4 regions of the Priestia sp. MDV22-iso46 genome follow, and region 2 is predicted to be linked to each of the others. Evidence: riboswitches for the same ligand, from Rfam matches in the RefSeq annotation. Region 2 holds a riboswitch; each other region holds the start of a gene.
The links. Region 2 has a riboswitch for cyclic di-AMP ahead of AC4NPH_RS16115 (potassium channel family protein). Riboswitches for the same ligand answer to the same signal wherever they lie in the genome.

Region 1: another riboswitch for cyclic di-AMP. It lies ahead of AC4NPH_RS15170 (APC family permease); the one in region 2 lies ahead of AC4NPH_RS16115 (potassium channel family protein).
Region 3: another riboswitch for cyclic di-AMP. It lies ahead of kdpF (K(+)-transporting ATPase subunit F); the one in region 2 lies ahead of AC4NPH_RS16115 (potassium channel family protein).
Region 4: another riboswitch for cyclic di-AMP. It lies ahead of gltT (glutamate/proton symporter GltT); the one in region 2 lies ahead of AC4NPH_RS16115 (potassium channel family protein).

Annotation. Positions count from the first base shown of each region.
Region 1 covers NZ_JBZVWT010000002.1:634,814-642,396, forward strand. The annotation lists gene AC4NPH_RS15155 (MerR family transcriptional regulator) at 125-532, shown strand; gene glnA (type I glutamate--ammonia ligase) at 616-1,950, shown strand; gene AC4NPH_RS15165 (N-acetylmuramoyl-L-alanine amidase) at 2,689-3,723, shown strand; cyclic di-AMP (ydaO/yuaA leader) riboswitch at 3,915-4,056, shown strand; gene AC4NPH_RS15170 (APC family permease) at 4,219-6,045, shown strand; gene AC4NPH_RS15175 (cation diffusion facilitator family transporter) at 6,154-7,131, shown strand; partial or broken gene AC4NPH_RS15180 (glycosyltransferase) at 7,170-7,583, opposite strand, start outside.
Region 2 covers NZ_JBZVWT010000002.1:815,631-823,213, reverse strand. The annotation lists gene ggt (gamma-glutamyltransferase) at 1-1,385, opposite strand, end outside; gene AC4NPH_RS16135 (tetratricopeptide repeat protein) at 1,795-2,292, opposite strand; gene AC4NPH_RS16130 (YjcZ family sporulation protein) at 2,467-2,553, shown strand; gene AC4NPH_RS16125 (YjcZ family sporulation protein) at 2,742-2,822, opposite strand; partial or broken gene AC4NPH_RS16120 (TrkH family potassium uptake protein) at 3,145-4,463, opposite strand; gene AC4NPH_RS16115 (potassium channel family protein) at 4,467-5,126, opposite strand; cyclic di-AMP (ydaO/yuaA leader) riboswitch at 5,251-5,395, opposite strand; gene AC4NPH_RS16110 (carboxymuconolactone decarboxylase family protein) at 5,511-5,969, opposite strand; gene AC4NPH_RS16105 (Lrp/AsnC family transcriptional regulator) at 6,090-6,545, shown strand; gene AC4NPH_RS16100 (hypothetical protein) at 6,553-6,684, opposite strand; gene AC4NPH_RS16095 (peptidyl-prolyl cis-trans isomerase) at 6,994-7,583, opposite strand, start outside.
Region 3 covers NZ_JBZVWT010000003.1:578,298-585,880, reverse strand. The annotation lists gene kdpB (potassium-transporting ATPase subunit KdpB) at 1-1,441, opposite strand, end outside; gene kdpA (potassium-transporting ATPase subunit KdpA) at 1,463-3,124, opposite strand; gene kdpF (K(+)-transporting ATPase subunit F) at 3,149-3,229, opposite strand; cyclic di-AMP (ydaO/yuaA leader) riboswitch at 3,608-3,748, opposite strand; gene AC4NPH_RS20520 (hypothetical protein) at 3,764-3,901, opposite strand; cyclic di-AMP (ydaO/yuaA leader) riboswitch at 3,974-4,116, opposite strand; gene murG (undecaprenyldiphospho-muramoylpentapeptide beta-N-acetylglucosaminyltransferase) at 4,538-5,605, opposite strand; gene AC4NPH_RS20510 (CHY zinc finger protein) at 5,783-6,118, shown strand; gene AC4NPH_RS20505 (ArsR/SmtB family transcription factor) at 6,138-6,452, opposite strand; gene AC4NPH_RS20500 (putative quinol monooxygenase) at 6,657-6,941, shown strand; gene nfsA (oxygen-insensitive NADPH nitroreductase) at 6,971-7,583, shown strand, end outside.
Region 4 covers NZ_JBZVWT010000019.1:15,117-22,699, forward strand. The annotation lists gene AC4NPH_RS30045 (APC family permease) at 1-978, shown strand, start outside; gene AC4NPH_RS30050 (hypothetical protein) at 1,108-1,242, opposite strand; gene AC4NPH_RS30055 (EcsC family protein) at 1,385-2,170, opposite strand; gene AC4NPH_RS30060 (DedA family protein) at 2,195-2,800, opposite strand; gene ytvI (sporulation integral membrane protein YtvI) at 2,961-3,992, opposite strand; gene gltT (glutamate/proton symporter GltT) at 4,205-5,464, opposite strand; cyclic di-AMP (ydaO/yuaA leader) riboswitch at 5,571-5,710, opposite strand; gene AC4NPH_RS30075 (undecaprenyl-diphosphate phosphatase) at 5,984-6,808, opposite strand; gene AC4NPH_RS30080 (hypothetical protein) at 7,266-7,556, shown strand.

The DNA.
Region 1 (7,583 bases), 180 kb from region 2:
AAGTGCTATTTATTTGTATAGAAGAAATGTTCAGAAAAATTTATGTTAGAATTACTAACATTCGGTTGACAGGTGAACTAACATAGCATACAATGTAAATAGTTAATCCAAAGGAGGAACTGAAATGAGTGACAACATTCGAAGAAATACGCCACTTTTCCCAATTGGAATTGTGATGCAGTTAACTGAGTTGTCGGCTCGCCAAATTCGCTACTATGAAGAACATGAATTAGTTGCACCAGTAAGAACAGAGGGAAATCGACGATTATTCTCATTTAACGATGTTGATAAGCTGCTTGAAATCCGTGATCTTATTGAACAAGGTGTAAACTTAGCAGGTGTAAAACAGCTGTTTCATCTTCAAAAGGAGCAAAAAGGGCATAAGCAAGAAGAAAAAGTTGTGGCAGCAACAGCAAAGCCAGAATTAACGGACGATGAATTGCGAAAAATGCTTCGTGCAGAACTTATGCAAGCAGGCCGTTTTAATCGAGCAACTTTAAATCAAGGAGATATGTCCAGGTTCTTTCATTAATAAAGTTATCAATATTTATGCCGTTCGTATATGAGGGGTATAGATTATAAATATTATATAGAGATTTAGGGGAGGATCACACGATGGCAAAGTACACAAAAGAAGATATTTTCCGCAAAGTTCAAGAAGAGAATGTAAAGTATATTCGTCTTCAGTTCACTGACATTTTAGGAACAATTAAAAACGTTGAAATTCCAGTAAGTCAATTAGAAAAAGCGTTAGACAACAAAATGATGTTTGACGGTTCTTCTATTGAAGGGTTTGTGCGTATTGAAGAATCAGATATGTACCTATTCCCGGATATTGATACATTTGTTATTTTCCCTTGGACATCTGAAAAAGGTAAAGTAGCACGTTTTATTTGTGACATCTACAATGCAGATAGAACTCCGTTTGATGGCGATCCACGTAATAACTTAAAACGTGTGTTAAAAGAGATGGAAGAGTTAGGATTTACTGATTTTAACCTTGGACCTGAGCCAGAGTTCTTCTTATTCAAATTAGACGAAAAAGGCGAACCTACATTAGAATTAAATGATAAAGGTGGCTACTTCGACTTAGCGCCAACTGACCTTGGTGAAAACTGCCGTCGTGACATCGTATTAGAGCTTGAAGAAATGGGCTTTGAAATTGAAGCATCTCACCATGAGGTAGCTCCTGGACAACACGAGATTGACTTCAAATATGCTGCTGCATTAAAAGCTTGTGATGATATCCAAACGTTCAAACTTGTTGTAAAAACAATTGCACGTAAACATGGCTTACATGCTACATTTATGCCAAAACCATTATTTGGTGTGAATGGTTCAGGTATGCACTGTAACGTTTCATTATTTAAAGATGGTCAAAACGCATTTTATGATGAAAACGGTAATCTAGAGCTAAGTGATACTGCTCGTCAATTTATCGCAGGTATCATCAAGCACGCACATAGCTTTACAGCAGTAACAAATCCTACTGTAAACTCTTATAAGCGTCTAGTGCCTGGATATGAGGCTCCTTGTTATGTTGCATGGTCTGCTCGCAACCGTAGCCCATTAATCCGTATTCCAGCTTCTCGCGGCGTAGGAACTCGTGTTGAGGTACGTAGCGTAGACCCAGCTGCTAACCCATATTTAGCAATGGCTGTTCTATTAAAAGCTGGTTTAGATGGAATCAAGAACAACCTTGAAGCTCCAAAACCTATCGATCGTAATATCTATGTAATGACAAAAGAAGAGCGTATTGAAGAAGGTATCGTAGATTTACCTGCAACATTAGCTCAAGCTTTAGATAGCTTCCAATCAAACGAAGTTATGGTTTCTGCATTAGGTGAACACTTAGCAGAGCACTTCGTTGAAGCGAAAGAAATCGAATGGGATATGTTCCGTACACAAGTTCATCCTTGGGAACGTGACCAATACATGAGCCAATATTAATTCCTAAAAGTCCGAGAGATCGTTTATACGTTCTCTCGGACTTTTTTGTTTTTCAAAATGAATAATATTCTGCATGCGTATATTAAATATCGAACTAAGCTGTTCATAAAACAAGTATAGCTGCCTGTCGTATAATTTACGGGAGGCTTTTTATTGTTTTGTTATATACAGGAAAGAATTTGGTTATATGAATTAAAAAGGATAATCTTTTTGTCTCATTGAATCTATATGTAAAAGTAGTGTATAACAGATAGAGAGATTGTTTATGTGTTCACTCTGCACTGTATTTCAGTATAACTTCAGAGAATTTTCAGCCAGGCACAGTATCGATAGAAAATACTGTTGGAGAGGAATGTAAGGAAAATGAAAGAAGGAAATTTCTTTAAAGGTTTGGTCATAGGAATTTTAATAAGCATTCCAATTTGGATTATTCTCATTGTTGTAGGTGTTCTTCTTTTTAAATAGGCTTATGACGATAATAGAATAGACAAAACTTTCCTTGTAGTGTATACTTTAAATGAAAATGATAATTATTATCATTTAATCAACGAATCAACACTCTGCATATAGCTGTCACTCCTTGAGAGCTATCCTTATTCAGTATTCTGTCTATAAAGCAGAATAACCCGTTGCCATTAGGCAGCGGGTCTTTTTTTAGTGATTTTTCACCTGCTAGGCTAGTATACGTAGCACTTTTTGCCCCCGTGCATATGTTAACAATAAGGAGGGACAAGTAATATGAAAAAAATCTATCTTGATGCAGGACATGGTGGGGCAGATGCAGGAGCAGTTGGAGCGAATGGACTGTATGAAAAAAACTTAGTTTTAAAAATTCAACAATATTTAATAAGCTATTTAAATAGCACCTACAGTGACTTTACGATTAAAACCACTCGTACCACAGATACTTTTTTATCGTTATCTCAGCGCGCTTCTCAAGCTAATTCGTGGGGAGCAGATGCATTTATGTCTATTCACGTAAATGCCGGTGGAGGAACAGGGTACGAAGATTATGTTTACAGAAGCGCTAGCAATGCCAGTAAAACGTTTCAATCAATTGTCCACGGCCAAGTACAGCCAACGCTGCTATCGTATAATCATCCGAATCGCGGTCGAAAGTCAGCCAATTATGCGGTGCTTCGCTTAACAAATATGCCCGCAGTACTAACTGAAATAGCTTTTATTGATAACCGCACCGATGCAGCACTTCTCCAAAACGAAGCTTTTTTAAAAAGCATGGGTGAATCGTATGCAAAAGGAATTGCCGTCTATTTGAATTTACCCCGTCGTGCAGTTCCAAACCCAAATCCAACACCAACACCAAATCCATCACCTTCTGAACCAGGTACAAAAACGTATACGATCAAGCAAGGAGATACGCTGTACAGTATTGCACAGAAGTACAATATAACAGTACAAGCGCTTCAAGAAGCGAATACAGGGCTTTCTGATCCTTTAACACTACAGGTTGGAAAAACAATTGTTATTCCTTCAGGGACTTCACCAAACCCATCTCCAACACCACCTGCTGAACAATATCCACTTCCCAATGGAATTTTAAAGCAAGGTGATTCTGGAGAAGCCGTGAAACAGCTTCAAAGAGCATTAAACGCAGTTAATTTTAAAGTAGGGTCAGTAGACGGAATATATGGAGTTCAAACGAAAGATGCAGTAAGACGTTTTCAGCTTGTGTATCTTCCTTATGATGTAGATGGCATTTATGGTCCTCAAACGAAAAACAAGCTAGCAGCCGTTTTAAAAGCAAAAAGTTAAAGCAAAAAGGTCTTCTGTAAGCGAGCAGAAGGCCTTTTGTTTTTCTGTTAAAAGCGCCTTAAGTACTATTTTATGGTTTACGTAAAATAATGCTTTACAAACCATTTGTACGGGAGTATATTATCTAAGAACAAAGGATAGTTATGAAAGAAACATGTTATCGATCATACCCTTTAACCGAAAATTATATTGACCTGTTATCGCTTAATTCGTCAGAAGTGGGGGACCCAAATTTGTGCATTGTCACTTGGGGTGAATCCTTTTTTTAAAGGTAGGGCTACTCTCATAGCCCGAATCCGACAGCTAACCCCATAAGCGTTTTGGAGAGGAGGTTTAAGCTGTGTAAAAACGCTGAGAACCCTTAGTGTTTTTTTTGTGCGCTTTTTTAACATAAAAAGGTATTTTTTAGGAATGATATCACTTGTTCGTGAACTTGTAACGGAGCTTAGCAATGAATAGTAAATAGTAGCTAGGCAATCATCGGAGGGAAATTGCGTGAACTATTCAGTTCTCAAAAGATTATTGATTGGAAAGCCGCTTAAAACAAAAGAGTTAGGCGATCAAAAGCTTAGTAAGCTTAAAGCACTGGCTATTTTATCTTCAGATGCCTTATCTTCAGTGGCTTATGGAACAGAACAAATTTTGATTGTACTTGCAACAGTCGGCGTCCTTGCCTATTGGTATTCGATTCCAATTGCGATTGGGGTATTGGTACTCCTGACGGCTTTAATTCTTTCATATCGTCAAATTATTTATGCGTATCCGCAAGGCGGAGGAGCTTATATTGTTTCGAAAACCAATTTAGGAGAAAATCCTGGGCTTATCGCTGGGGGGTCACTGTTAGTAGATTATATTTTAACAGTTGCCGTGAGTGTTTCAGCAGGAACCGATGCTTTAACTTCGGCTTTTCCAACGCTGCATCATTACAATGTAGTAATTGCGTGTTTGCTGGTGATTTTTATTACCGTTTTAAATTTACGTGGTGTAACAGAATCCGCTTCTGTATTAGCTTATCCGGTTTATTTATTTGTTATTGCTCTTATTTTGTTAATAGCGGTAGGCTTGTTTAAAATAGCGACAGGTCAAGTTTCACCTGAGCTTCATCCATCTCTCGGTACAGTAGTGCCAGGTATTAGTTTGTTTTTATTATTAAAAGCTTTTTCGTCAGGCTGTTCGGCATTGACAGGTGTAGAAGCTATTTCAAATGCAGTGCCTAACTTTAAAGAGCCAGGTGCAAAAAATGCTGTTCATACATTAATGCTGATGGGCGGTATTTTAGCCGTTTTATTTTCGGGCATCACGTTTTTAGCTTATTGGCTTGGCATTTCTCCAAAAGCAGATGAAACGGTTGTATCACAAATTGCATCGAGTGTGTTTGGACGAAATGGATTTTATTATTTTATTCAAGGCACAACAGCTCTAATTCTAGTGCTAGCAGCGAATACGGGCTTTTCAGCTTTCCCTTTGCTGGCTGTCAACTTATCGTCTGATAAATACATGCCAAGAATGTTTCAAATTCGTGGCGATCGACTAGGCTATTCAAATGGAATTGTGACCCTTGGAATTGCTTCTATTGTCTTAATTGTAGCTTTTAAAGGAGCGACTGAACAATTAATCCCTCTTTATGCAGTTGGAGTGTTCATTCCATTCACGCTTTCTCAAACAGGCATGATTGTCAAATGGCTTAGAGAAAAGCCGGCCGGCTGGCAAGGAAAGCTAACCATTAACTTAATTGGTGCGCTTATTACCTTAACTGTGCTAATCATTTTGTTTACAACGAAGTTTTCACAAGTATGGTCCGTGCTCATTTTCTTACCGGTTATTGTCTATATTTTTCATCGCATTCATACGCATTATGAAGCGGTAGGAGAGCAGCTTCGCATTAAGCAAGGAGAAAAGATTGGAAAGCTTGAAGGAAGTGTGGTCATTGTTCCTGTAGCAGGAATGACAAAGGTAGTAGAAAATTCATTAAATTATGCAAGAACGATTGGCGATACCGTTATTGCAGTGCATGTGGCCTTTGATCGAGAAAGCGAAAAGAGAATGGAAGAGAAGTGGGAGAAGTGGCAGCCTGATATTCGTATTGTTACGTTTCATTCTCAATACCGCAGCTTAGTGCGGCCGCTGTTTCGATTCATTGATATGGCCGAGGAAAAAGCGCGGGAAAACAATATGGCTATTACGGTCGTTATTCCACAATTCATTACGAAAAAAAGCTGGCAAAATATCCTTCACAATCAGTCCAGTCTGCTGTTAAAAGCACATTTGCTTTACCGTAAAAACGTAATCGTTACAACTGTACCATACCGTTTTAAAAAATAATGAAACATGACTAAAAACCTCCAACTTGTATGTTGGAGGTTTTTAATTTTTAAATTCACATACACTAACCGTAATCGAATCTCATAAAGGCGCAAACGGAGGGATTGTATGAGTGAATTAATTAAGTTATTGCGAAAAGGAAATAAATCGGCCATGATGGCCGCTATAGTGAATACTATTATTTCCATTATTAAAGGGATTGCTTTCGCTTTAACAGGGAATGTAGCGATGTTTGCTGAAACGATGCACAGCTTAGGGGATGCAGCAAATCAGTTTTTTGTTTTTATAGGTTCGGCATTAAGTAAAAAAGCCCCGACCAAACGATTTCCAAACGGATTTGGCCGATTGGTTAATCTTGTTCTATTAGGAGCGGTTCTTGTAGTAGGAATTATGGCGTTTGAAACGATTAAAGAAGGATATCACCACATTCTTCATCCGACGAAGTCTTCAGGCTTTATTTTAAATATTGCAGTACTTGGCATCTCGGTGTTACTTGAAATGTTTGTTCTATTTAAGGCAATGAAAGAAATTTTGCACGATGTGGGGATAAACCCTGCAGAAACAAATGTTTTTGCGCAAAGCTTTGTTCATTTAAAGAAAGCCAAGCCAGCAACTAAACTTGTTTTTATGGAAGATCTGGTAGCTACTGGAGGAGGCGTATTGGCTTTAATCGCCGTTTTTATTTCGCGATTTACGCCTTTTCATCAAGCTGAAGGAATTGCTTCTATTTTAATTGGTCTTATGATGTTTTTTGTAGTAGGACGAGTCTTTTTAGATAATGCTGCTGGAGCGCTTGGCGAAGCGGATAAAGAAATGGAAATGAAAATTGGCGCGATTGTCATGCAAGATGTACAAGTGCGTGATATTCAAACGTTAATGGTGATGAAAGAAGGAGAAGAGCTTCACGTTGAATTAAAAGTAGAAATTGATCCTGTTTTAACAGTGGCAGAAGCTGATGATATTAAAGATCGTCTGGAAAATCGTATTTTACAGGAAAAAGGAGTAACGGATGTCATTATTGAATTTGATGAAGATGATGGAATTCCGGACTGGGTGCCAAGTGATTTACAGCTTCAAAAAGAATAAAAACAAGGAAGAAAACAGCTGTTTTCTTCCTTGTTTTTTTAGCTATATACTTTTTCACGTACGTTTGGAGAATCTGTTGAAGCTTTCGAGAAGTTAATGGTTTCACGTACAACGTAAATAGGTCTATTTTTACTTTCATCGTAAATTCTTGCGATGTATTGTCCGACTAGTCCTAAGCCAAGTAGCTGAATACCGCTAAAGAAGGTGATAGCTACCATAATAGAAGTCCAGCCAGGCTGAATGTTTTTACCTATCAGCCAAACAACAATCGAATAACTTAAAACTAAAAGTGATACAAAAACCGATAACCAGCCAATAATCATTACTAAACGCAAAAACTTCGTTGAAAACCCAATAATTCCATCTGAAGCAAACTTGATCATCTTTTTTAAAGGATATTTTGTTTCACCAGCAAAGCGTTCATCGCGCTCATATTCTACATATGTTTGCCT
Region 2 (7,583 bases):
ATCGTTGGAGACATACTGCTTCGAGGACGTTTTTTAGGCTCAACCTGATTCACGCCTCCCGGAGTGGCATCAAAATCCGTCATTTCATTGTTGAGCATAAATCCGTAGTCAGGAACCATAATTCCTGAACCAAAAACTTGTTCAATGGTAGTCGTGTAAGAAACCATGTTTCCCCATTTGTCTACAACAGAGAAATGAGTCGTTTGGCCGATTGGATTTTCTTCCTTTACTGTTGCTTTATTTGGGTTTTCTTTTCCTTCATATTTCCAAGGGTCTCCTTCTTTGACATTAGGCGTTGCTTTGTTTGGATTAATTAATTTACGACGTTCTTTAATATAATCTTCATCTAACAGTCCTTTTTTCGGCACTTCGTAAAAGTCTTCATCTGCCATATACGCCGCGCGGTCCGCGAAAGCTAAGTGCATCGCTTCCGTTAAATGCTGCAAATACTGAGGCGTATTGGAACCCATTTTTTCTACATCATAACCTTCCATTAGCTTTAAAATCTGCTGCACGGTTAATCCGCCGGAGCTAGGAGGAGCCGCACTAACCACATCGTAGCCTCGGTAAGTTGTTTTGACCGGCTCACGTTCTTTTACAACGTAATTTTTCAAATCATCCATAGTCATGCTTCCATCGCGTTTTTGAACTTCTTTAACAAGCGCTTTTCCAATTTCTCCTTTATAAAGAGCGTCTGATCCTTCTTTTTGAATAAGCTTTAATGTTTTAGCAAGATCCGGCTGAACAAGCTTATCTCCTTCTTTTAATGGCTTGCCATTCGGCACGAATACACTACCGGCCGTTTGGTATCTTTCAAGCTTGTCCACATTTTCATCAATGTACTGAGCCATCGACCAATTTACTTTGATTCCTTGTTCTGCTTGAGTAATAGCTGGTTTAATAATATCTGATAAGTCCATTGTTCCATAATCTTTAAGGGCTGTTTCTACTCCTTTTAGCGTACCAGGAACTCCAACTGCTTTTCCTGTTATGTGACGCTTACTGAAAGGGATGACTTTTCCTTTTGAATCTAAAAACAGCTTAGGCGTGACATCAGCTGGTGCCATTTCACGGCTGTCTAGCATCGTAATTTTATCTTTCTTTTTTTCATAAATCATCATAAAGCCGCCGCCGCCGATACCTGACATCATCGGTTCCACAACGTTTAGAGATAATTGAATGGCAGCTGCCGCATCCACAGCGTTTCCGCCTTCAGCTAAAACTTTCCTTCCCGCTTCAGCAGCCAGCGGGTGAGATGCCGCTACAATTCCTTGTGTAGCACCTCGTTTCATTGAATGGTCGACACCCGGAACTTCAGCAGCAGCTGGTGTGACAACTAAACTTAAACTAAATAATGCAATAACCAACATCTTCATAACCTTCATCTGGGTCTCCTCCTTCAAATACATTATTTTACATCGTCTGAAACGATGGATTTCACAAAGAATAAATTGGTTTATTATGATATTTTTTACATATGTGTATAAATAAAAAGCAAAGTAAATCAGACCTTTGCTTTTTTAGTTAGTCGCATGTTTAACTTTTCTCTCTATCCATTTACAATTATCTATATTTTCTAACAATTTATCCATAGGCTGATAGTTTCTTACTATTTTTGGAATTACGTAGACTGAACGCTCTAATAATGTAGAAAATCTAGCAGTTAAGAAGTCGTTGGACTTACATGCACTTCTTAAAATTTCTATAAATATTCTTATTGTTATATAAAAAGCAATTCTTTATGAAAATCAGCATATATTTCCTGAAAACCAAAAATAAAACAGGACTTTTGATTCACCGTCCTGTTTGCAGCATGTTTTCGACTTTTTTAATATCCGCGTGAGTAGGATTGATTTCCCGGGCATAGACGATTTGTTCTTTCGCTTTTTCCATTTCTTTTAATTGAATATAGGTTTTGGCGAGTTCGAGCGGCAGCATAATCCCTTCAAAACCAAGATCTTGCGCCCGCTGCAAATAAGACAGCGATTTTTCGTAATTCCCTCCAAACATAAGCGGAGTTTCCCGGTATTTTATTCCTCGAACGAAGTGCGCCAAGCTTGAAGATGGATTTAATGTTAATGCCTGATGAAGAGCTCGGTCCATTTCTAAATTCAATACCATTTTTTCAAAAATAATTGATTCTTCGATTTGCTTTGCTAAACAAACTGCTAAGTAACAGTACAAATCAGATGCTTGAGGTTTTTTCTTCATTTCTTGTTGAATTTCGCGTTTGATCTCTTTCCACTTACCCTCTTCTAGCTGATTCATGACGTATTCTACATGTATTCCCACCACTTTGCCCTCCTTTTCCTCTTTATCATAAAGGATTTCTGCACAAATGAAAAAAGTAAGTGTTCTTCATTTTTCTCAAAAGATCGTTACCGTTAAAAAATAGGCAAATTTCTTAATCACTTAACCCAATTAGTACATAGGATATAGAGAATTTTATTAAAGGAGGTTACACATATGGGCGCAAAAGGCGGTTTTGGTTTTTCATTTATCGTTGTTTTATTTATTTTATTAGTAATCGTAGGGTGTTCTTGCTACTATTAATTCCTAAAGAGGATGAACATCATTCATCCTCTTACGACAAAAAAACCATGCTTTCGCATGGCTACATACCGATTAGATAAATGAGTAGAGGAACTCATTGTTCGGCAATATTGAAGAAATTTTTGGTTTTCACTTCCGCCTAGTATGCCCTTCTTGACAGGGGCTATGCGCAAATAAAGAACTAACATTTAAAAGCGAAAGCCAGACGCACCTACAATAACAAGTAAAACAAATAACACAACGATTAACGCAAAACTTTGTTTTTCCACGTATCATCCCTCACTTCCTGTTATCTGCTTTTAGTGTATGCAACAGCTTGGCAAAATGTTTAGGACAGGGGTGCGGATTTTTATGAGAAAAACCTTCAAATTTCGCTAAAAAAGTGAATCATATTTTTGTTTCTTTCGTTATATATAGTAAGAGATTTTTTACTATAAAAAAGGGGGACCTTTAATGCGCCGACATTCCAAATTGCCCATTGTTCTTGTCTTTGCCTTCTTTTTATTCATCGCAACTGTTTTGTGCGTAACCTCTTATATGTCTTGAATATATAAATAACATAAAAAACCGCCTCCTTGGAGGCGATTTTTCTTACCCTAGCATAATATCTTCGTTTGGATATCGTACAGCTTCTCTCTTCTGTTTTGATAATGAAAATGCAAGCGTTAATGGCCCCACTTTTCCTAAAAACATGATAAAGATAATAATCACGCGTCCAAAGTACGAAAGTTCAGGAGTGGCTCCCATCGATAAACCTACTGTTCCAAACGCAGAAACAACTTCAAACATAATTTTTACAAACGGCAGGTTTTCCGAAATATTTAACAGGAAAATGGCCCCAAACACAAACATAATTGAAATCATCGTGATGGCTAGTGCCTTAAACACGTGAAGGGGAAGGAGCCTTCTCTTTAGGAGCACAATATCTTCCCTGCTTCGTAAAAATGCCCATACTGAAAAAATAATTACCACAAACGTTGTTAGTTTGATACCGCCTCCCGTTGACGCACTTCCTGCACCAATAAACATTAATAAAACCATTAAAAACACCGTTGCGTCATGCAGGTGAGCTAAATCAATCGTATTAAATCCAGCGGTTCTTGTCGTTACTGCTTGAAAATAAGACGCCCATGCTTTGTCCCCTAATGATAAATTTCCAAGCGTATGTGAATTGCCGTACTCTAAGAAAAAAATAAAAAGCATTGCAGTCACGTTAATCGCAAACGTGCTGATAATCATAATTTTTGAATGCAGCGTTAGTTTTTTGTACGATTTTTTCACCCACATATCAGCAAGGACGGTAAACCCTAACCCGCCAATAATGAACAGAAAAGAAATTGTTATGTTAATAATAGGGTCTCCTACATACTGAACTAAGTTATCAGACAGCAGTCCAAACCCTGCGTTATTAAAAGCAGAAATCGAATGAAACAAGCTAAAGAACAATCCCTTAGACCATCCGAATTCCGGAACCCAGCGTATTGCTAAGAAGATAAGTGCAACAAACTCAATTAAAAATGAAAAGATAAACAGCCTTTTAACTAGCAGCACAACTCCGCCGGCGCTCGTCTGATTTAAGGCCTGCTGAACGAGCATACGCTCTTTAAATCCAATTTTTTACCTAGCATCATAAAAATCAACACGGCAAATGACATAATGCCAAGACCGCCTATTTGAATTAACAGCATAATGATCGTTTGACCGATGACGGTAAAACGTGTACCTGTATCTACGACGGCTAAGCCGGTCACTGTCATAGCGGAAGTAGATGTAAAAAGGGCGTCTACCCACCGGATTGGCTCAGTAGTAGAAAAAGGCATCATCAATAGAAAAGCACCAATAATAATTCCTCCTCCAAAAATAGAGACAAGCAGCTGCGGAGGGGTGAGTTTAATGATTTGTTTTTTCATGAGTTAAACTCCTTCTTCTTCAAAACGGTTCAAATCGCGATTATGTCCGATAACAATCAGCATATCTCCTTGTTCAATTATTTCATGTGCGGTAGGCGAAATAACCATTTCCCCGTCTTTTCGCTGAAAGCCGATAATATTGCAGCCGTACTTGGCACGAATGTTTAAATCAAACAGCGTTTTATTATGAAGTTTCTTAGAGGCGACAATTTCGACAATACTATAATCCTTTGACAGTTCAATGTAATCAATGATTTTTTCTGACACCACGTGATGAGCAATACGCTTAGCGATATCGCGCTCTGGATGAATAACTTTGTCCGCTCCTATTTTTTCGAGCACTTTTTGATGATACATATTCACTGCCTTTACCCATACTTGCTTAACGCCCATATCTTTTAAAAGCATGGTTGCGAGTACGCTTGCTTCGATATCATCTCCAAACGAAATAAGCGCATGATCAACATTGCGGATACCTAGCCCCTTTAAGCTAGCTTCATCAATCGCGTTTGCTTGCACAACATATGTAGCTGAGTTGCTAAATTTATTTACTACCTCTTGATTGCGGTCAATAGCGAGCACATCCACATCCAGATTAGCAAACTCTTCAACCAAACTGCCTCCAAAACGACCTAATCCCAATACAGCAAACTGTTTTTTCATAATGTATTTATTCCTTTCTTCAACTGCTGTGTGTTCTCTTAGCTTATACTTTTCCTAAAAAATTACATCCTTTTCTTAAAAAAAGCGCAAAAAAACACAGGAAGGCTCCTGTGTTTTCCCACACTCTTCCCCCTCAAAACGCTTGCGAAGTTAGCTGTCGGATTCGGGTTTTAAGAGTAACCCTACCTTTTTAAGGATTCACCCCGGAGCACAATATGTGCGTAAATAATGGGTCCTCCGCTCCGTAATGGATTAAGCGATTTTTATTCAAATGTCTATGATCTATTTTTTAGAATAATCGATTCGATTCATGATGCGTTTCACTTCACGAAAGCTATCTTACTCCTGTGGATTTTGTCTGTCAAGATATTTTTAGGGAAGATCTCACTTGCCCTGCAAGCTGCAAAAATCATATAAATCTAAACTGACAATCATTTTGTGAAATTGATCAAATAAATTAATAACAGCCAAAAGCTCTAACAGCTGCGTATCACTGTAAAATTTCTTTAATTGATTCATATCAGCATCCGTCAACTCCCTTGGACGCACCCGGTATACATCAATAAATCGAAACAGTAATTGATCTTTTTCTTCCAGCTCTTTTTCTCTTAACACTTTTTGATTAAGCGTCTCATCGCCTATATATGACATGCTCATACACGTCTCACAGCCGTTAACACCTGCTAGATAAAGCCTAATTTTTTCCTTAGTCTCTTTTTCTACTATATCGCTGTTCCAAAGCGTGTCGTAAAGCTCATCATACAATCTTTTTACATGCGGAATTAAATTCAATGCTTTTTCAAAATTTGTTCCCTCTTCGTTTGCTAACAAAACTCTTGCCATTTTTTACTCACTCCTTTTTAATTATTATAGTAAGAAAAATGGAAATTTCAGATTACATATAAAACATCTTATCTACTAATACTAATCAAATGAAACGTTAATGAGAAAGAAGGTTTTCAATTGAAAATTGACGAAATTGATTTATCGATTTTGCAGGCGCTGCAGCAAAACAGCCGCCTTTCCTTACGAGAGCTAGGAAAACAAATTAACCTGTCTCCTCCTTCGGTGGCAGAGCGAGTAAGGCAGCTAGAGAGCTTTGGCGTTATAAAAGGATATACGATCGATATTGATTATGAAAAGCTGCATTTGCCCGTGTCGTGTTTTATTGAAGTAACCATGAAAAACGGAGAGCACGAGCGTTTTAAACGATTTATTTCTCAGTATCCCTACGCTTTATTCTGTGAACGCATCGCCGGGCAAGCCTGCTTTATTACAAAGCTTCAGCTTCCTCACCTGCACGTACTCGAACAATTTATTAACGAAATTACACCTTATGCCAAAACGATTTCACACATCGCCCTTTCTCACGTGGAAATGGCTCCTGCATTATTGAGTCATTTAAAAGATGAAAAGTGATTGAAACCTAACGAAAGCGGTCCAATCTAAAAGCGAACAATGGGATCAATAAGCTCGTATGAATCACTTTTGACACCGCTGTTGATTTCCGTGCCAGGCTTCGCTTTCCGCAGGAGTCTTCGCCTTGCCCTCCAATCAACAGCTAGAACCAAATAAATAGATTAAACATACGTTCACCATACTAACGAAAAAATCCGAACGATTCATCGTTCGGATCTTCTTTCCATTAAACTACTTTTGTCCCAGCCTCTTTTATTCGTCCAACAGCATAAAAAATAACCCTCCAAAGCTGGAGGGTATAAATTTTCCGAATAATGAAAGTTTTACAACTTCATTTTATCAGGTGCCGACATTTCTGTCTACTTAAAAATGTAAAAGAGCTCTCTATTAATAGAAAGCTCTTTTACCTGCTTGTTTTTTGAAAACAATCAATCTATATAAAAGGGAACTACCTAAGGTTGAAAGTCACGTGGAACCTTGGTAGTTGATCCTGGATATACCGGTTGATATGATTCAAAACAAGTTCTTTCATCATTTCTTCTTTGACTTCTGATTCCGTTTTTTTATCTTTTTGTTTTAAAATAAGAATATAATAGACTTTACCCATTTTAATGGGCTCACTACTCTCTCCGATGTGCTGTTTTTTTAAAACATCTATAAAAGAGGGAGATAAACTTGAAAGCTTTAGATTATCAGCATTCTCTATTTTGCTCACTGTCTGGACATCAGCATATTTTTTTTGAACGTCCTGAAGCGATGTTCCCTTTTGCAGTTCAGCCGCAGCGGCAGCGGCATCATGTAAAGTCGAAAAAGCCAGCTGCGTAAAAGATACGCGCGTTAGATCGTTTTCAATACGTTTATAGTAAGCAGTTAGTTCATCAGACGTAATTTGTTTACGAAAATATTCTTCTAATTTAAACTGATTCGTTAGCTGGTTGGTTACATCACTGGAACGAATATTTAACACTTCATAACCTTGTTTTCTTGTATCCTCGTCATATGAGCGTTTAATTTGCTTCCACATATCCTCGACTTGTT
Region 3 (7,583 bases), on a different contig from region 2:
ACATAACCGTTTTAATACCCATTCTACGAAGTTCATCAAAGCGTTCTTTCATTCCTGGTTTTACCGTGTCTTTTAAATAAATTAAGCCATAGATTTTATCATCATCGGCGACGGCAAGCGGCGTGCCACCAGCTCCTGCAATTTCGTTTGCTTTTTGCTGCAAATCAGAGGGAACCTTCCCGCCCTTTGACTCTACCCATGCCGTGACGGCGTCCACTGCTCCTTTTCGTACAGATACATTCTCTAAGTCAATACCGCTCATTCGCGTTTCAGCTTTGAATTCTACAAATGTTCCCTGCGTTTTTCTAAGATCTTCTACTCCCATACGGTTTTGAATAAAATCAACAACTGAGCGCCCTTCTGGCGTTTCGTCGTAAAGAGAAGAAACAAACGCCCATTTGTAAAGTTCACGTTCGTCTATGCCTTCTACAGTCGTTAATTGATGAGCCATTCGGTTTCCAAACGTAATGGTGCCGGTTTTATCTAAAATAATTGTATTGATGTCACCAGCTGCTTCTACTGCTTTTCCTGACATGGCGATCACGTTAAACTGAGTAACTCGGTCCATCCCAGCAATTCCAATGGCCGATAATAATCCTCCAATTGTCGTAGGAATGAGGCAGACGAGCAGTGAAATTAAAATAGCCGTGTCGAGCTGAAAATGTAAGTAATTTGTAAATACAGGAAGCGTCACAACAACTAGTAAGAAAATAATCGTCAGACTTGTTAAAACCGTGTTTAGCGCAATTTCATTTGGCGTTTTTTGACGCTCTGCTCCTTCAACAAGCGAAATCATTTTATCTAAAAATGATTCACCTTGCTCACACGTAATTTTAACTGTAATTTCATCGCTGACAACTCTTGTACCTCCCGTTACAGAGTTAAAATCTCCCCCTGCTTCTTTCATAACAGGTGCCGATTCACCCGTAATAGCCGATTCATCAACAGACGCCAGTCCTTTAATGATTTCTCCATCTCCAGGAATCATCTCGCCTTGTGAAACGACGACGATGTCTCCTTTTTTTAGTTGCGATGCCGAAACTTGTATCATTTGCCCGTTTTGAAGTTTATTAGCTGTAATGTCACCTTTCGATTGCTTTAATGAGTTTGCCTGCGCTTTTCCTCGTCCTTCTGCTAATGCCTCTGCAAAATTAGCAAAAACAATTGTGAAAAATAAAATGAGGGATGCGGCAATATTAAAGCCTGCGCTTACTGCACTTTCTCTGAAAAGGTCTGGAACAACAGCTAAAAAAAGCGTAATAACAAACCCGATTTCTACTACGAACATGATAGGGTTTTTTATCATCGTTCTTGGACTTAGCTTGATAAAAGCCTGCTTTACTGATTGAATAAAAATCGATGAAGTTTGTTTATCTACAGAACCTTGAATGTGACTGTTACGATCTAATTCAAGATTATTCATAAAATTCCGTTTATTCATTATAATCCTCCGCTTTCTTGATTACAGTGTCAAATACTCAGCAACCGGCCCAAGTACAAGCACCGGGAAAAACGTAAGTGCCCCTACAATAACGGTAGTTCCAATTAAAATGCCGCTAAATAAAGACGTATCCGTTTTAAATGTCCCAGGTGTTTCAGGAACAAGCTGCTTAGATGCTAGTGAGCTCGATACCGCCAGCATCGTAATTAGTCCGAAGTAGCGTCCAATATACATAACAATTCCCGTAGAAATGTTCCAAAACGGAGTTGCGTCACCGAGTCCTTCAAAACCGGATCCATTGTTTGCTGCTGACGACGTAAATTCATACAGTGCCTGGCTTAACCCGTGAAAGCCGGGGTTTGATATACCTTCCATTCCTAAATGAGTAGTGAGCGCTACGGCGGTTCCCCCTAAAATTAGCAGCGGCTGCAGAATAAGCGTCACGGCAATGAGCTTCATTTCTTTTCCTTCAATTTTTTTACCTACGTATTCCGGGGTTCTTCCAACCATTAAACCTGATAAAAATACGGCGATGATGACGTACATCATGACATTCATAAATCCTGCTCCGACACCGCCAAATACGGTATTTAACATCATATTTCCAAGTGTCAATAACCCGGTAAGAGGCGTAAGGGTATCGTGCATGGCATTGACTGCGCCTGTTTCACTTGCTGTCGTCACGATGGCGTACAGAGTTGACATACCGACACCAAAACGAACTTCTTTCCCTTCCATATAACCGCTCGCTTCATTCAAATGAAAAGCATCAAGTCTAGGGTTGCCACCCCACTCTGTTACAAACGCTGTACTTAAGATAACAATAAAGAGCATACTCATCGATATAAACAAGATGCGACCTTGTTTACGCTGTCCGATCATTTTTCCGTACGTAAAAGGAAGTGCGGTTGGCAACAAAAGCATAAGGACGATTTGTAATACATTGCTCCACGCATTAGGATTTTCAAATGGATGAGCTGAATTGACACCAAAAAATCCCCCTCCGTTGTTGCCTAGCTCTTTGATTGAAAGAAAAGAAGCAACTGGTCCCCTTGCTATTTGCTGGGATGCCCCTTCTAATGTATGGGCAGTCACCGTTCCGCTTAACGTTTGAGGAACACCTAAAAACGCAAATAAAATGCCTGTTATAAAAGCAATAGGAAGTAAAACATGCGTGATTGATTTCACAAAATCAACAAAAAAGTTTCCCATTTCCTTCCCTGCCAACCCACGAATAAAAGCGATTGCTACTGCAAGGGCTGTTGCTGGTGCAGCAAACATCATAAATACAACGGCGGCCATCTGCGAGAAATAAGACAAACCTGATTCACCGCTGTAGTGCTGCAAGTTCGTATTTGTCATAAAACTAATGGCCGTGTTAAAAGCAAGGGCCGGATCCATTCCTTTGATGTGGCTTGGGTTAAGCGGCAGTACCTCTTGAAACCGGAAGATAAGATACACCACAAAAATCATAAACGTATTCGCCAAAACGAGAGCAAGTGCATATTGCTTCCACGTCTGATTATGCCCTTTAATTCCTGCCGCTTTAAACATCACCGATTCTATCTTCCCTACCAAGCTAGTGTTTTTATCGTTTGAAAACACATTCGCTATATAAATACCTACGGGCTTTGCAATAAGCGCTACAAAAACAAGCAGCAGCGCAACTGATAGTAGAAAAATTCCTACGTTTTATTCCTCCGCTTATTAAAATTGTTCTGGATTTAACAGTACATATACTAAATAAATTAAAACGAGAACTGAAATACCTAACAAAATGAACGACATGTTCACTTCTCCTCTCTTTCGTCTACTACATGAGACGACCAGCAAATAATTCCGTACATAGCAGCTGTTAATATGGCAAGCGTTCCAAGCATGATTATATCCAAGTTGCTCCCTCCTAACTGTTTCTTACCACCCATGATTAAGCGTAGTGACTGTTTCTGTGCGTAAAGCATCACGCCCAAGTGAGCTAGCTGCGAAAGGTTATCTTTGATTGTTTAATCCTCACGTATTGTTGCTCTCGTTTTAAAAGCCCTACTATATCCTCTTTACGGTGCAGACATAACCTGCTCTCCTATTTTCCCCATTAAAAAAACCGCAGAAGAGAGTTCTCTTCCGCGGTTTAATGCACGACAAATAAGCCGTGATCGACACGAATTTTTTTACTCCCAAAACGCTTACGGAGTTAGCTGTCGGATTCGGGTTATGGAAGTAACCCTACTCAGTTAAGAGATTCACCCCTAGTACATACGTACAAAATATTGGGTCCCCCGCTCATAATTGATTAAGCGTATATTTGTTATTTAATTTTTAGACTTAATTATGGTTTTTCCTGCTGCGTTTAAAACTTTGATTAGCTAACGTAGACAAATAGCGGTTTGCTAGATCAAAAGATTGCTGGTCGCACATTGCTCGGTATTCAATCAATTGAATCATTTGCTTAGATAAATGCATCTTGACGCTCCTTTCACCTATATTTTGAAAGGAGCGTACTATCCGCTGTTATAGAAAACGACCACGATTACACCATCCTCTCTCTTAACGCTTACGAAGTTAGCTGACGGGTTCGGGTCAAGAAAGTAACCCTACTCAATTAAGAGATTCACCCCTGATAATTGGGTCCTCCGCTCTTTCCTTCTCTTTCAGAAAAGACTCAGCGTTTCACAGTGGAACGTTTCATGAGAGTAATCTTACTCCTGTTAAAATTTACTGTCAACAACATTTTTTGAAATTTTAAAAGCTTTATTTTTCTATGTATATTCATTATTTTAAAATAATAGATTCGAAGAAAAAAAGGTTGTGACTGAATGTAGCCCATCTAAAGATGAACAAATGGGATACATGAGCTGAACCGCTTGTGACACCGCAGTTGATTTCTGTGCAAGACTTCGCTTTCCGCGGGCGGCCGCTGAGCCTCCTCGTCGCTTTTCCCGCAGGAGGCTTCTTCTTGCCCTCCAATCAACTGCTAGAAGGATCTGAACAGGTGAAACCTACGTTCACTTTAACAAAAAAAACGAACCACTAATCAAACACCTTGATCAATGGTTCGTTTTTCACTTCGGCTAAAGTACGTTTGTCCCAGCCTTTTTTTTAGCTCATTTTCTCAATTTCATTTACAAGAATTGAAATGGCATCCGTTTTTGTTGCTTCACGCATTGTACGCTTCATCGTACTTGCCTGCTGCTGAAGCTCATTTACTTCACGCAAAAACACTTCTTTTGTTAACTGTTCTTCTTCCACAACCATACAGTAGCCTTTTTTCTTAAAGGACTGTGCATTTAAAATTTGATCTCCGCGGCTTTGTGCTTTTGACAAAGGAATAATCATCATCGGTTTATGAAGGGCTAAAAACTCAAAGATAGCATTTGATCCGCCGCGTGTAATCACATAATCAGTGGCCGCTAGAACATCTGGAAGCTGTTCATTTACATATTCTAACTGACGGTAGCCCGACTCTTTTTCAAGGCTTGTATCAACATTGCCTTTTCCGCACAGATGTACAATTTGAAATTTCTTTTGCAGTTCAGGCAAGGACTCTCGAACAATTTCATTGATGCGACGTGCTCCTAAACTTCCGCCCATAATGGTTAAAATTGGGCGCTTATCATAAAAGCGAAGCCAGCTTTCCCCGTTCGCTGCGCTTCCGCTAAATAATTCTTTTCGAATAGGTGAACCAACAACCTGCACTTTTTCTTTTGGAAAATAGTTTGCCGCTTCATCAAAAGAAGTGAAAATTTTAGTGGCAAATTTCTGCGCAATTTTATTTGCCAGTCCCGGTGTTAAATCACTTTCATGAATGAACACGGGAATGTTTAGCGATTTAGCAGCCATTACAACAGGAACTGTGACAAAACCGCCTTTTGAAAACACAAGAGAAGGCTTTAACTTTTTCAGCACGCGACGTGCATCGCCAACTCCTTTTGCTACTCGAAATACATCTTTTACATTTTCCATATCTACGTATCGACGCAGCTTCCCGCTTGAAATCGCATGATATGGAACGTTTAATTTTGTAATTAATTCTTTCTCAATACCATTGTGAGAACCGACATAATGGATATCCCATTTTTCACTGTCTAATTCTTTCATAATGGCAATGTTTGGTGTTACGTGTCCAGCTGTTCCGCCTCCGGTAAAAACGATAACTTGCTTACTCATTTTTTCTTCCTCTCTTTACTTCACTTAATCGATCTGTTTTGACATCAATTTTTATCTGATCTTTTTAGCATGCAATCTGACATGTAAAACGATGGTTTTATTATAGCATTTTTCTTTTTACATATGTATGATAAGGCGTATAAAAGCATGCTATACTTTTCATAGGGAGTGATGATAATGAACAAATCTGTACCTGCAGTAAAAGGTGATACGGTGGATTCCGAAACGCGCTGTACGCACTATCATACAGCTAAAGATATTATCGCAATAAAATTTTATTGCTGTAATACATATTATCCATGCTATCAATGTCATAACGGACATGCTGATCATGATATTAAAAGGTGGCCAAAAGCTATGTTTAATAAAAAAGCTATTCTTTGCGGAGTATGTAAACATGAGCTATCAATTAATGAATACTTAACCTGTAACTCGACTTGCCCTCACTGTCGTTCTTCTTTTAATCCCGGGTGCAGCCTGCATGCACACATTTATTTTGAACAAAAAAGCTGAACAAAACATCGTTCAGCTTTTAAAATAATTGCTCATCTATATTTATAATGGAAGGAAGCAGACCTGGGAACAATTCCTCAAGATCTTCTAAACGCAAGGAATAATAGTGCTGCGTACCTTCTATACGTAGTTTGATAATTCCAGCTTCGCGAAGTACTTTAATATGATGTGATAGCGTTGATTTTGATACATTTAATTTTTGATAATACGAACAGGTCTGCTCCTTTCTTGTCGCTAAACACTGTACAATTCGCAGCCGGTTAGGATCACTCAACGCATGTAAAATAGGCGTTAATTTAATTTCAGATTTCGGTGGTTGATAAGGTTTTCTCATGCTTAAAATATAACACAGCTTCTTTTGTGTATCAATGTTCGATAACTTTCGAACTAAATTCCTTGCACTGTTATTTAATCGGTGTTATAGTTTCATTGTTCGATGATATTCGAACTTATCTTCATTTTAATCGTAAATTGAATGAAAGATTAAAAACAAAACAAATAATATAAAGCACCATCATTATTAAAGGAGGAATCACCCATGATTCATTTACAAGCTTCAATGAAAGTTAACCCAGCAAAAAGAGAAGAATTTTTAGAAAACGTACAAGAACTAATTAAGCATTCTTTACAAGAAGAAGGAAACAGCAACTATCAACTATTTGAAGATGCTTTTACACCTAACACATTTATGATGATTGAAGAGTGGAAAAGCGAAGAAGCAATTCAAGCACACAATAAATCAGCTCACTTCCAAAGTTTTGTAGCATTTGCTCAAACTGGCGTACTTGTAGCACCTTTAGATGTAAAAACATTACAAGGTTAATCATAACTTCTTTGAAAGGATGACGCATCATGAATGAAGCAATTCGTACAATTCAAGATCATCGTTCTATCCGTCAGTATACAGACGAAGCAGTAAGTGACGAACATTTAGATACGATTATTCAATCTGCTCAGTCAGCCGCTTCTTCTATTAATGGACAGCAAGTAACTATTATTAGCGTCCAAGATAAAGAAAAGAAGAAAAAACTTTCAGAGCTTGCCGGCAACCAAGCGTGGATTGACCAAGCTCCTCTATTTTTAATCTTTTGTGCAGATTTTAATCGTGCTAAGATTGCAGCTGAACTTAACGATGCCCCTCTTGGCGTAACCGATGGACTTGAATCAATTTTAGTCGGGGCAACTGATGCTGGAATTTCTTTAGAAGCCGCAACAGTTGCAGCAGAATCACTCGGTTTAGGTACAGTCCCAATCGGAGGAATTCGCAGAAAGCCGCTAGAAGTCATTGAACTGCTCGATTTACCGGAATACGTATTCCCAGTAAGCGGTCTTGTGGTTGGACATCCGTCAGATCATTCTGCGAAAAAGCCTCGATTGCCACAAGCTGCTGTGCACCATCGTGAAAGCTATAATCACGACTTGAAGTCATTGATTCAAGACTATGATGCTGAAATGGCAGAGTATA
Region 4 (7,583 bases), on a different contig from region 2:
TACCTAAGCTCTCTGTTTCCAGGTGTTCCAAAGGCCGTATGGATTATCAGCTTTGTTGTCATCATGACCATAATGAATATTTTTAGCGTTCATTTAACCGTTTCTTTTGGTACGCTATTAGTTGCTTTTCAAATTTTAGTCGCTATTATCTTTATTATTTTAAGTGCTACAACTCAAGGCCAAGAGCTATCATTTAAACCGTTTATAAGTGAATCGGCCTCTATATCTCTGTTATTAAACGGAGCAGCTATTTTATGCTTTTCTTTTTTAGGATTTGATGCTGTAACTACCATGGCCGAAGAAACACTTAAGCCTGAGAAAACCATTCCTAAAGGTATTCTCATTATTGCATGTACGGGAGGCGCCTTATTTATCACAGTTTCTTACTTTGCTCAGCTTCTTTTCCCTTCAGCCTCTTTGTTTCATGATTTAGAAGGTGCATCAGCGGAAATTGCTTATAAAATTGGCGGCCAGCTTTTTCAATCTATTTTTGTAGCAGCGGCCTTGACTTCAACTATTGCTTCTGGACTTGTCTCGCATATGAGTGCATCAAGACTTCTCTATGCAATTGGGAAAGATGGTTATCTGCCTCGGAGAATTTTTGGCTATATTCACCCTAAAACAAAGACACCTGTTTGGAACGTGGTGATTATTGGTGGCCTCTCCTTAATTTCACTAGGTCTGTCTCTTGAAAAAGCTACCTCTTTAATTAATTTTGGTGCTTTAATTGCGTTCAGTTCAGTGAACATAGCGGTTTTTATCCATTATTTTATTCATCAAAACAAACGATCTCTCAGTGGATATATTTCATATGTACTTATGCCTTTACTCGGCAGTTTATTTTTATTTTTTATGTGGCTTAACTTAGAAAAAACATCCTTATTTATCGGTATTGTATGGAGTGTAATCGGAATTATTTATTTACTGATTGCCAGACGAAAAAATACTATTACCATTCCTACTTTTCATTTTGATTAAGGAACTAGACTTAACACACCTCGACATATTTCCCCAGAAATAATGTCGAAAAAAAGTAATTCAGATATAAGCAAATCAATCCCATCTAAACACGAACAAAAAGGTAAACGATCTAGTATGAATCACTCGTTACACCGCTGTTGATTTCCGTGCAAGGCTTCGCTTTCCGCGGGCGGCCGTTGAGCCTCCTCGTCGCTTGCGCTCCTGCGGGGTCTCATCTGTTCCGCTTTTTCCGCAGGAGCCTTCGCCTTGCCCTCCAATCAACAGCTAGAAGCAACTAAACATATGAAAGCTACATTTACTATACCAATGAAAAAATCCGAACGTATTTGATTCTCAACCAAGAATCAAACTCGTTCGGATCTTTCTTCAACTAAAATACTTTTGTACCAGTCTCTTTTTATTTTTAAGATTGTGAGACCTTTTCCAAAATGCGTCTTTTACGGTAAAGCATCATTCCAACTTCCCCTATATCATTAATCGCTTGTTTGTTAATATACGCTCCAAATACCATTCCTGCTATAGGAATCATTTGAAACAGCTTTTTCCATCCCAAGTTGTCCCTGTAGGTTAGAAACACTTCTCTCCACCCTTGCAGCTGCTGCAAGCTCTGCGTTCGATTGCCGCTTGCTAATTCTTCTAAAATCGCACGCTTTCCTACAATATCAGAGGATGAAAACTGCATGCATTTGACCATGAAAATGCGTTCCTCTTGCTCAGTGGGATCGTAACCATAAGAAACAGCCACTTCTTGCAGTGTCTTAAGTGTAAGTCCCAATACAAAAGGAATATCAATCGCCAGTGTAAAAATCCCGCCTACCCCGGTTGTAGCTCCTTGCAGCTGTGCATTCTTTTTTCGGACTTCAATAAAATACTCCGCCAATCCATCCATTTCTTGCAGAGATAAATGCTGAATATCCTCTATTGAAAGCTGCTTCTTTTCTTGTAATTGAGCTGATGCTTTTTCTAGCGTGGCAGACGTATTAGCTAAATACTGGCCTCCATTATCAACATACTTAGCGATTTCATCTAATAATTTTTCTATTTTTTGATGAATGAACTTTGGCGTTACTTTATCTAAAGCTGAAAAAGGCAAGCGAGCCAGCCGCTCCCAGAAAAAAAGTCCTTTTTGGTCTTTCTCCCACTTTTCAATTTTTCGTAACTCTACTCTTAACTGCTCATGCTCTGACATATCCTCACTCTTTTCCTCGATTTATCAGCTCTGCCCTACTTGTTTATTCCGCACATATTTAATGATAAAAAACAATGCAATTAAAACAACAATTCCGATTCCAATAGGCTGCATATATTGAGACACAATCGGCCCCACCTCTTTCCACTTAGGTCCTAACTTATATCCTAAATATACGTAAATAGCCGTTACTGGAAGCATCGCAACAAATGTGTAAATAGAAAACAGCCATACATTCATTTTTGCCATCCCGCACGGAAAAGAGATAGCCGTGCGCACTCCTGGAATAAAGCGTCCAAAAAAAGCAACCCCGCTGCCGTACTTATTAAAAAAGCGATCAGCGGCGTCAATTTCTTTTTCTTTCACCAAAAAGTATTTTCCATATTTTAAAACCAGCGGTCGTCCACCGTAACGTCCCAGTGCATAAAGAGTCAACGGTCCACAAACACCGCCTACTGTACCTGCAAGGATAGCCAGATACAAGTTCATATCACCTTGATACACCCAATACCCTACTAAAGGTAAAACAAGCTCTGCCGGGACAAATTCAAACGTTAATGCTAAAATTACGCCAAAATAAGAGAGCTGTTTTAGCGCTTCAATTAAAGAAAGTAAAACCGACTCTAACAAAAATTCTCCTCCTCATGTCATTAAATCTAAGACTGCAAAACTATAATTTAGCCGATTGATAGATAAAAACCAACGCGGCATAGTTTTTTCCTTTCCCTCTTTACGTATTACGTACTACAAAAGTTTCAATAAAAAAAAGCGCTAGTTTTATCCAGCGCTTTTATAGTTTAAAGTTAATTTGAATAATACCTACTTTACGAAGAGCATCGTATAAAATAACTAAAGCCGGTCCTAAAAATAATCCGACAAAGCCTAAAAGTTTAAATCCAATGTACAAACTAACTAGTGCAGCCAAAGGCGAAATACCCATATTTGTAGAAAATACTTTCGGTTCTACTACACGTCTTACTACCGTAATGACTCCAAATAGAATAAATAAGCCGATTGCTAATGAGTCATGCCCTTGCGTAAGAGCAAAAATTCCCCATGGAACGAGCACCGATCCTGTCCCAAGGATTGGTAAGATATCGACAATTACAATTAATAAACTAAGCAGCGCGGTATACGGAACATCTAATAGCCAAAGCCCTACATAAGCCATTACAAACGTCATGACACTTAAGATAATTTGTGCCTTAATAAAACCAACCCCCGCTTGGATAAGCTGAGTGATGACAACTTGTAGCTTATATTTCGTTTCTTCTGTTAAAAATGACTTAATTTTATTTTTAATAGCAGGCAGCTCAAGGCTGATAAATACAAGCGCTACTAAATAAATAAGAAACTCTAATAGAAACCCAGGAACAGTAGCGGCAAAGCTAATGATGATTTCTACGGTACTTTTTAATAGAGAATCTAATGAATTTACGGTCTTTTCAAGCGTGCGCTCGATAGAAGAAATCACTTCTGTAGGAAGAGCGTTTGAATAGTATTTCCACTTAATAATAGTTGGATAAATCGCGGTTTCATAGATTTCTTTTACAAAGGAAGGCGCTATTTTTGAAAGAGCAACCACTTGCGTAACGATTGTCCGAACAATAAAAAATCCAATAAGTATGAGCGAAACAACATATAAAATGAAGGTCATAAGCACTGCATAGACTCTCTTCATTTTAAAAGATTGATGCAATTTCTGAACAATACCCTCAAGTGCTAATGCTGTTAATAAAGCAAACACAATCGGTAAACTGTAAGGGATTAACAAACATACGATTACTATCGAGGCGATGACCCATATTCGCTTTTTCCACATACTCTACTATCCCCCTACTAGCTAAGCTATCTCTATATTTACTGATAAAGAAAGGAACCAGTGACTGCTTTATATAAGAATAAAATTTGGATATTTTTATACCTGATGTTACATATTATAGGGTCAATTCCCATAATAATAAAGGAATTATTATGAAAAAAGCTACTTATTCTAATTTTTTGAATAGAATAAGTAGCTTTTTAATTTATAAATTAGCCGGCCCTCATGACCTCTGTACCTTTTTTAGGGTCAAATTTGCCTTCTGATTTAGACATTACAATTGCGGCTAGTGTGTTTCCTACTAAGTTAACAACCGTACGTGCCATATCCATGATTCTGTCCACTCCAGCAATGAAGGCTAATCCTTCTGCGGGAACACCGATTGTTCCAAGAGTAGCCAGTAATACAACAAATGATGTTCCTGGCACTGCAGCCATTCCTTTAGATGTAACCATCAATACAAGAATGAGCGTCAGCTGTTGAACGATCGTTAAATCAATACCATACACCTGCGCTAAGAATAACGCTGCAATCGCTTGATAAAGAACGGAACCATCTAGGTTAAATGTATAACCAATTGGTACAACGAACGATACGATAGCTTTTGGACAGCCCATCTTTTCAAGTTTTTCCATGATACGTGGAAGAACTGTCTCAGAACTAGATGTACTGTATGCTAACAACAGTTCATCTTTCATATAGCGGAATAAGTGGAAAATGTTAATTCCTGCCCATTTCGCAATTCCTCCCAATACAACAAGTAGGAAGAAAATTAACGCTAAGTAAACTAAGATAACAAGCTTTCCTAATGAAAGGAGTGAATCTAAACCGAATTTTGAAACTGTTACACCAATTAAAGCAAATACACCAATTGGAGCCACTTTCATTACAAGGTTTACCACGTGAAACATTGCGTGAGAAACGCCGTCGAAGAATTGTACAACTGGCTTCCCTCTTTCCCCAATTGCCGCTACTCCAAGTGCAAATAACACTGTAAAGAAGATAATTGCTAGCATGTCTCCTTCAACAATTGACTGGAAAAAGTTTGTCGGAACAATGTGTAAGAAAGTTTCAGCCACTGACTTTCCTTCTTGCTGTTCGGATGTTTCAACGTATTGTGAAATATCACTCTTCTGTGCTGAATGAATGTCTACACCTTGCCCAGGATGAAAAATATTAGCAATCAATACACCGATTACAATTGCAAAAGTCGTAATAATTTCAAAATAGAGAATTGTTTTAACGCCGAGCTTTCCGACCTGTTTACCGCTCCCTGCTCCTGCAACTCCAACGACTAAGCTTGAGATAACAATTGGAATAACAATCATCTTAATTAATCTTAAAAATAGGTCTCCTAGCGGCTGTAGGTATGTTACTACACGCGGATCGTTAAACCAAATTACCCCTACAAGAACACCAAGGATTAAACCGGTAAAAATCTGCGTAGCCAAACCAAAACGAATTTTTTTCATAGATGTACCTCCCCAAAGATGTATGACATTTGTATATACTTTTCTGAAAAAACAAAAAAAGACTATTCTTAAGAAAGAACAGCCTTTTACTTACGCTATTTTGGGCTCTTTCTCTCAATAAAGCAAACGGGGTTAACTGTCGGATTCGGAATTGAGAGTTTCCTACCTTTTGTAAGGATTCACCCCAAGGCAGCTTTACTGCCGATAATGATTCCCCCGCTCTATACGATTAAGCTTATTATTCAGTTTTTATAAAATTAAAACGATCTATACGTTGTCATACGTTTTTTACAGTCAATAAAACTAAACAGAAGTCTTACTTTTACTTAACTTTATACTGCACAAATATTAATTTACTATTTTTCGACACGTTTTGTCAATACCTATGTTTGTAAAACGCTTTCAAAAGGCGATAATATATATTTATGCAAAAAAGCTATTGCAACATTGCAATAGCTTTTTCTTGCTCTTTGAGTCTCTATTAGAAGTTTAAGGGACTAAAGAACACGCGTGTTTATTTTATAAAAATACAAAATATAGAATAGCTGCTAAAACAATTCGATATAGTGCAAATGGTACTAATTTGATACGATTAATTAATTTCAGGAAAAAGCGAATAGATACCAGCGCAAAAATAAAGGCGCTGATAAAACCAGCAATAAAAAACGGTAGTGCATCTGATGTGAAATACTGCCAGTTTTTAACCAATGAAAGTCCACTTGCTCCTGCCATGATTGGCACTGCCATAATAAATGTAAAATCTGCGGCTGCCTTATGGCTCATTCCAAGAAGAACCCCTCCTGAAATCGTTGAGCCTGAACGAGAAAAACCTGGCCAAAGAGCAATACATTGAAACAGCCCTATACCCAGTGCTTGTCCATAAGACATTTGGTCCACCGTCTCTACACGCGGACGTTTAGGTCCAAACAAATCTGCTAGAATCATTAATACAGCTCCGACTACTAAGCCAATTAGCACCGTATTTAAAGAAAACAAATGTTCATCAATGTAATCGTCAAACAAAAATCCTAACACTCCTGCGGGTAACAGACCAACAATTACCTGCATTAAATTCAAGCGATTTGTCGGTCCAATTGGAGCAGCTGGTTTTTTTCCTAATCCTAATAAATTAATAAAACGATCTTTAAAGATAACAACTACTGCTAAGATCGACCCTAGCTGAATAACAATTTTAAATGTATTAGCTACTGGAGATGAAAATAATTCTTTTGAATTTAACCACAGGTCATCCACAATAATCATATGCCCAGTTGACGAAACAGGAGCAAACTCTGTTAAACCTTCTACAATCCCTAAAATGATTGCTACAATAATTTCCCACATAAAGCTATGTACCTTGCCTTTCTTTCAAATTAATAAGCTTATCGCTTCGTTTTACATGCTCAACTATTTTCCTATTTTGACACTTGCTTTTTTATCATAATTGTTAAAACTATGAAATACAATGTGTATTTGCAAAAAGATAAGAATCTTTAATAATTTGTAATAAAAGCCTTACATGCTATAATCAAAAAACACGATATCAGCTTTTATTTTTTTTAGAAATCAGTCACTATGTTCGGTATAAATTCCGGTCCCTTAGCTAAAAATGAATCATCTAGACTATTTTTCTTTGGTGTGAAAAAATGACTAAATTATTATGTTTTTTCCATCCCCTTTACTGTCATCTATCATTTTAATCAACTAGTGCTTGCTTATACGACATATCCCCTAAGTAATTTGAAACTTTTTTCTCTCTTTTCTCGTATATAGTAGTATCTTTTTTAGGAGGCTTTTTACTATGAATGGAAATGTACGTACAATGAAATGGGTCACTGCTGGGTATGAAGCCTTGCTGGGAATTCCTTTAATTGGCGCGGGGATTGTTATGGGCTTTAGTTATACTCCTCTTTTTATTGGATTTATTCTTCATGCTATCACGCTCATTTTAGCTAATAGACGAGGGTTATCTGCGTATGGAAACATACTAGGAATTGTTACCTCACTGGTTGCTTGGATTCCATTTTTAGGGTTTGTTATGCATATTATTACAGCTATTGTGATTGCAATCGATGCTGCTAGACAACGTTAATTATCTAGCTTTTTTTATTTAAGGGTT